3 regions of the Micromonospora sp. NPDC048947 genome follow, and region 3 is predicted to be linked to each of the others. Evidence: predicted binding sites of a transcription regulator. Region 3 holds the regulator's gene; each other region holds the start of a gene.
What was found. The regulator HrcA, encoded in region 3, represses chaperone genes, less so after heat shock. The targets are predictions, from matches to a motif close to GGTTNGCACNCTCNNNNNGAGNGTGCNAACC.
Positions count from the first base shown of each region.

Region 1: the regulator HrcA is predicted to act here: its motif matches at 901-931, upstream of groES (co-chaperone GroES).
Region 2: the regulator HrcA is predicted to act here: its motif matches at 827-857, upstream of groL (chaperonin GroEL).

Region 1 covers NZ_JBEZFO010000024.1:3,766-6,031, forward strand. Annotated here, with positions in the region: gene groL (chaperonin GroEL) at 1-382, opposite strand, end outside; gene groES (co-chaperone GroES) at 453-767, opposite strand; gene AB0B98_RS28180 (methyltransferase domain-containing protein) at 1,027-2,238, shown strand; gene ybaK (Cys-tRNA(Pro) deacylase) at 2,249-2,266, shown strand, end outside.
Region 2 covers NZ_JBEZFO010000037.1:10,303-12,568, forward strand. Annotated here, with positions in the region: gene AB0B98_RS32040 (hypothetical protein) at 1-779, shown strand, start outside; gene groL (chaperonin GroEL) at 1,052-2,266, shown strand, end outside.
Region 3 covers NZ_JBEZFO010000005.1:72,549-74,814, forward strand. Annotated here, with positions in the region: gene AB0B98_RS09495 (DUF4870 domain-containing protein) at 1-445, opposite strand, end outside; gene AB0B98_RS09500 (hypothetical protein) at 444-587, shown strand; gene hrcA (heat-inducible transcriptional repressor HrcA) at 672-1,694, shown strand; gene dnaJ (molecular chaperone DnaJ) at 1,770-2,266, shown strand, end outside.

The DNA.
Region 1 (2,266 bases), on a different contig from region 3:
CGGAGACCTTCATGGCCGCCGCGTCGATGCCCCGCTTGAGGCCGGCCGGGTTGGTTCCGGCGGTCACGTTGCGCAGACCCTCGCGAACCATCGCCTGGGCCAGCACCGTCGCGGTGGTGGTGCCGTCGCCGGCGACGTCGTTGGTCTTGGTCGCCACCTCCTTGACCAGCTGCGCGCCAAGGTTCTCGTACGGGTTGGTGAGCTCGATCTCCTTGGCGATGGTCACACCATCGTTGGTGATCGTCGGCGCACCGAATTTCTTGTCCAGGACGACGTTGCGCCCGCGCGGGCCGAGGGTGACCTTGACCGCGTCCGCGAGGGCGTTGACACCGTGCTCCAGCAGGTGCCGGGCGTCGTCCGAGAAGCTCAGGATCTTCGCCATTAATGTCCCTTCGAAGCGCCATTGCCCCGGCCCGGCGAGCCGGACCGGGGCAGTGGCACTGATCGGTTGCTTACTTCTCGATGACCGCGAGGACGTCGCGGGCGGAGAGCACCAGGTACTCCTCGCCGGCGTACTTGACCTCGGTGCCGCCGTACTTCGAGTAGAGGACGGTGTCGCCGACCTGCACGTCAACCGGAACCCGGTTGCCGTTGTCGTCGACGCGCCCCGGGCCCACAGCGAGGACAGTGCCCTCCTGCGGCTTCTCCTTGGCGGTGTCGGGGATCACGATGCCCGACGCCGTGGTGGTCTCAGCCTCATTCGCCTGGACCACGATGCGGTCCTCGAGCGGCTTGATCGCAACCTTGGTCGCGGTAGTCACGGGCATACCCTCCTGGGGTACTGGTTTCGTTGCTGGCCAGCGGGGCTGACCAGCGTCAATCTGCCTCATGCCACCGGGCGGTGCCGTCGTCGCGGGTGCCGGTCCGCCTGGCGTGCGCACCCGGGTCGCGAGACCCGGAAGCTGGCACCCTCAGGGTGAGAGTGCTAATCGCAGGTTATTCCGTGGCTAGCACTCCGTCAAGGAGAGTGCCAGCGCGTCGCGCCCCGACAACCAGGATTTCCCTGCCGGCCGGGACAATGGCCGGGTGGATCTCGATCAGCTGGCGGCGCTGCGTACCCCTGAGGGGTCGGCCGCCCTCGCGGCGGCGGCCGACCTGGCCGGCGGTGATCCACTGGTCGCGGCGTCGGCGCTGCGCGCGACCGGGGTGCCGCCGACGTTGGCCGCGGCAGCACTGACCCAGGCCGAGCTGCGGCACCGGGCGGTGGGCAAGTTCGGCCCGGCGGCCGCTGGGATGTTCCTCACCCGTCCCGGCCTGGAGCAGGCCACCCGCCGGGTGGTCGCCGACAGTCGGGCGGCCCGGTTGTACGCGGCCGGCGTGCGCACCCTGGCCGACCTCGGGTGCGGGCTCGGGGCCGACGCGCTGGCCGCCGCCCGCGCCGGCATCAGGGTGTACGGGGTGGAGGCCGACCCGGTGACCGCGGCGATGGCCGCCGCCAACGCCGAGGCGGCCGGGCTGGCTGAGCTGTTCACTGTCGAGTGCGGCGACGCGACCGGGTTCGACGTGTCAGGGGTCGACGGGGTCTTCTGCGATCCGGCCCGCCGCACGACCGGCACCGGGCGTCGGATCTTCGACCCGCGCGCCTACTCGCCGCCGTGGGACTTCGTCACCGGGCTGGCCGACCGGGTGCCGCGCACAGTGGTGAAGGTCGCGCCGGGCGTGGACCACGCGCTCATTCCGGCCGGCGCGGAGGCCGAGTGGGTCGGCGTGGATGGGGACCTGGTCGAGGCCGCGCTCTGGTGCGGTGAGCTGGCGGAGGTGCCCCGTCGCGCCACCCTCCACCGCCAGCGGGGCGTCGAGGCCCACCGTCACCAGCTCACCGGCTCGGGTGCCGCCGAGGCGTCGGTCGGGCCGCCGCGTCGCTACCTGTACGACCCGGACCCGGCGGTGGTGCGCGCGCATCTCGTCGCCGAACTGGCCACCGAACTGGACGCCACCCTCGGCGATCCGAGCATCGCCTATCTCTACGCCGACCAGCCGGTCCGCACCCCGTACGCGCGCTGCCTGGAGATCACCGATGTGCTGCCGTTCTCGCTCAAGCGCCTGCGGGCGCTGCTGCGCGAGCGCCGGGTGGGCCGGGTGGAGATCCTCAAGCGGGGTTCGGCGCTCACCCCGGAGCAGCTCCGGCGGGACCTGCGGCTGGCCGGGGACGTTGCGGCGAGCCTGGTGCTCACCCGGGTCGACGGCGCACCGACGGTGCTGATCGGCCAGCCGGTCGACCAGCACCGTCTCGACTAGCCTCGTCGCTGTGGCGGGACAGGGCACG
Region 2 (2,266 bases), on a different contig from region 3:
GAGCGCTGCGGCGGGGCTGGCGGCAGTTGGTGCCGATCATGCTGCTCACCCAGGTGCTGCCGGCGGCGGTGCTCTCGGTGGTCTCCCTCGGGCTGGACCCGTCGGCGAAGTGGGCCGCCCAGGCCGAATCGACGTCGGCCCCCACCCTGCCGGACAATTTCGCCGCCGAACTGCTGAGTCTCCTGGTCCTGCTGGTCGGCGGCAGCCTGGTGGTCGGGTTGGTGCAGTCCGTCGGGTGGGCCGCCGGCACCTGGGTGATCACCAAGCAGGCGGCCGGTCAGCCGGCCAGCCTGGAGTCTGCGCTTCGCTACGGCCTGCGTCGGGCGCTCGGGCTGTGGGGCTGGACCCTGTTGGTCAGTCTGCTCATCGGCGTCGGTGTCTGTTTCTGCCTGCTGCCGGGCATCTACCTCGCCTTCGCGCTGAGCATGGCCGGCCCGGTCTATCTCTTCGAACGGCACAACCCGATCGGTCGATCGTTCCGGATGTTCCACGACCGACTCGGCCTGCTGCTCGGACGGGTGGCCCTGGTGGCCGTGGCGGTGATCGTCGGCACCCTGATCCCCGGTGGCCTGGAAGGGTTCGGCACCTCCACGCTCGGAACGGATCCGTTCTCCTCGGCAGGTACCGCCGCCGTGGCGGTGGTGGTGATCGGGATCACCGCCGTGTTGGCCCTGCCGGCCCACCTCGCGCAGATGATCGGTCTGCTGGTGACGTACGCCGAGCAGCGCGCCCATGAGGGGCCGGTGAACACCGCTGGACTGGCCGCGGAACTCGGCTGAGCGGCGGCATCGTGCTTGCACTCGGCAGGTGAGAGTGCTAAACAAGTCATTGGCACTCGCATACCGTGAGTGCCAATGGTCGGGACGGTGGGGCCAGGTTGCACCGGCGTGGAGACGCCGGGGCGGCACATGGCCGGTCGTCGCGGGCTATCCGGCCCGGCCGAAGGACGTCGTCGTCGCCAGGTGGCGACGTCCCAAGGTGCGTACACCAGGCGGCCCATCCGGGGCACACATCTCGGGTGGCCCGTGAGTGTCCAGGAGGACAACGCCGTATGGCCAAGATGATCGCGTTCGACGAAGAGGCGCGCCGCGGCCTCGAGCGGGGCATGAACCAGCTCGCCGACGCCGTAAAGGTGACCCTCGGCCCCAAGGGCCGCAACGTCGTGCTCGAGAAGAAGTGGGGTGCCCCCACCATCACCAACGATGGTGTGAGCATCGCCAAGGAGATCGAGCTCGAGGACCCGTACGAGAAGATCGGCGCTGAGCTGGTCAAGGAGGTCGCCAAGAAGACCGACGACGTTGCCGGTGACGGCACGACGACGGCGACCGTCCTGGCCCAGGCCCTGGTTCGCGAGGGCCTGCGCAACGTGGCCGCTGGCGCCAACCCGATGGCCCTGAAGCGGGGCATCGAGGCTGCTGTCGCGAGCGTCTCTGAGGAGCTGTCCAAGCTCGCCAAGGACGTCGAGACCAAGGAGCAGATCGCCTCCACCGCCTCCATCTCCGCTGGCGACAGCACCGTCGGCGAGATCATCGCCGAGGCGATGGACAAGGTCGGCAAGGAAGGCGTCATCACCGTCGAGGAGAGCAACACCTTCGGGCTGGAGCTGGAGCTCACCGAGGGTATGCGCTTCGACAAGGGCTACATCTCGGCCTACTTCATGACCGACCCGGAGCGTATGGAGGCCGTCTTCGACGACCCGTACATCCTGATCGCCAACAGCAAGATCTCGTCGGTGAAGGACCTGCTCCCGATCCTGGAGAAGGTCATGCAGTCGGGCAAGCCGCTGCTGATCATCGCCGAGGACCTGGAGGGCGAGGCCCTCGCCACCCTGGTGGTCAACAAGGTCCGTGGCACCTTCAAGTCGGTCGCCGTCAAGGCGCCGGGCTTCGGTGACCGCCGCAAGGCCATGCTGACCGACATCGCCATCCTCGCCGGTGGCCAGGTCATCAGCGAGGAGGTCGGCCTCAAGCTCGACGCCGCCAGCCTCGACATGCTGGGCCGCGCCCGCAAGGTCGTGGTGACCAAGGACGAGACCACCATCGTCGACGGTGCCGGTGACGCCGAGCAGATCCAGGGCCGGGTCAACCAGATCCGGGCCGAGATCGACAAGAGCGACTCCGACTACGACCGGGAGAAGCTGCAGGAGCGGCTGGCCAAGCTGGCCGGCGGCGTTGCGGTGATCAAGGTCGGCGCGGCCACCGAGGTCGAGCTCAAGGAGCGCAAGCACCGCATCGAGGACGCCGTTCGCAACGCGAAGGCCGCCGTC
Region 3 (2,266 bases):
GGGCGGCGAGGGCGTGCGCCCGGACGGTCGGCGACTGCTGACCCCGGGCCAGGTAGGCGATGAGCGGGGCGACGAAGCCCAGCGGACCAAAGCTGACCAGTGCGCCGAGGGCGCCGCCGAAGTGCGCGACAAGGGCCCAGGTCTTGTCCTCGTTGTTGGCGTAGCCGCCGCCGGGGCCGCCGTAGGCCCCACCGGCCGGATAGCCGCCGGGTGGTGGGTAGCCCCCGGGTGGGGGGTAGCCGCCTGCCGGAGGGTAGCCGCCTGACGGCGGTTGGTCACCGGTGGGCGGCGGATAGCCACCGGCCGGGGGATAGCCGGCCGGGCCGGGTGCCCCGGACAGTGGTGCGGTGGGCGGCTCGGCCGACGGGGACGGGCCTGGGGAGGTGGGCTCCGGCGGGTAGTTGCCGGGGTCGCCCGACCCGGGAGGGCGAGGAGGTTCAGTCATGGATGTCACGGTAGGTGCCCGTGGCAACGCCGCACCAGAGCGACACCGCCCGGCAGTGCGGGCCGATCGGCCCAACGCCGGTGGCGTGGGCCGCACCGACGGGTGGCCGTTGATCATCGCGTCGGCCGGCCCGCCGACGTAGACTGGCACTCGTTACAGTCGAGTGCCAGGACGGCCCGGCCGGCCCAGAGCGCCGGCGGCCGACGTGCGACAGGAGGTGCGGAGGATGGGTCTCGACGACCGGAAACTCGCAGTGCTCCGCGCCATCGTCGAAGACTACGTCTCCACCCAGGAGCCGGTCGGCAGCAAGGCGCTGGTCGAGCGGCACCAGCTCGGGGTCTCCCCGGCCACTGTCCGCAACGACATGGCCGTGCTGGAGGAGGAGGGCTACATCCGGCAGCCGCACACCAGTGCCGGCCGGGTGCCCACCGACCGCGGCTACCGCCTCTTCGTCGACAGGCTCTCCCGGGTCAAGCCGCTCAGCCCGGCCGAGCGCCGGGCCATCGAGCGGTTCCTGGTCGGCGCTGTCGACCTCGACGACGTGGTGCACCGCACGGTGCGACTGCTCGCCCAGCTGACCCGGCAGGTCGCCGTCGTTCAGTACCCGAGCCTGGCCCGCTCCTCGGTGCGTCACCTGGAGCTGGTGCCGATCTCCACCACCCGGCTGATGCTCGTCATGATCGCCGACACCGGGCGGGTGGAACAGCGACTCGTGGAGCTGCCCGGGCCGGTGCCCGCCGACGACGTCACCGACCTGCGTCGACTGATCAACGAGAAGCTCGCCAACGCCCGGCTGTCCGAGACGCCGCCGCTGGTGCAGGCGCTCGTCGAGGAAGCGCCGACCGGGCTGCGTCCGACCATGACCACGCTGGCCACCGTCCTGCTGGAGACGCTCGTCGAGCGGCACGAGGAACGGATCGCGCTCGCCGGCACCGCGAACCTCACCCGGGGCGGCCTGCTCGACTTCCAGGGCTCCCTGCGGCCGATCCTCGAAGCTCTGGAGGAGGAGGTCGTGCTGCTCAAGCTCATCGGTGAGACCGAGCCGAGCACGACCCGGGTGTTGATCGGCGACGAGAACGAGTTCGACAACCTGCGCGCCGCCTCGGTGGTCAGCACCGGGTACGGCCCGGGCACCACCATCGTGGGTGGCCTGGGGGTGCTGGGGCCCACCCGGATGGACTACCCCGGCAACATCGCCACGGTGCGCGCCGTGGCACGCTACGTGGGCGAGTTGCTGGCCCAGAACTGATTGGTCAGGGCCGATGCGGCCGGCTGCGGCCGCCGACCGGCGCAACGCGAGACGAACATGAGGACACGGAACGCAGTGGCCAGGGACTACTACGGCATTCTCGGTGTGAGCCGGGAAGCCTCCGATGACGAGATCAAGCGCGCCTACCGCAAGCTGGCGCGCCAGTTCCACCCGGACGTCAATCCGGACCCGGAGGCTCAGGAGAAGTTCAAGGACATCAACGCCGCGTACGAGGTGCTCTCGGACGACCGGAAGCGGCAGATCGTCGACCTGGGTGGCGACCCGCTCGCCCCGGGTGGCGGCGGCGCTGGCGGCCCGGGTGGCCCCGGAGGCGCCGGCCCGTTCGTCGGTTTCCAGGACATCATGGACGCGTTCTTCGGCGGTGCCGGAGGTGGCGCCCGTGGCCCACGGCCGCGTACCCGCCCGGGCGCCGACGCGATCCTGCGGCTCGAACTCGACCTGCACGAGACGGCCTTCGGCGTGGAGGCCCCGATCACCGTCGACACCGCTGTGCTCTGCACCACCTGCTCCGGTGCCGGCACGGCCGCCGGCACGCACCTGGCGACCTGCGA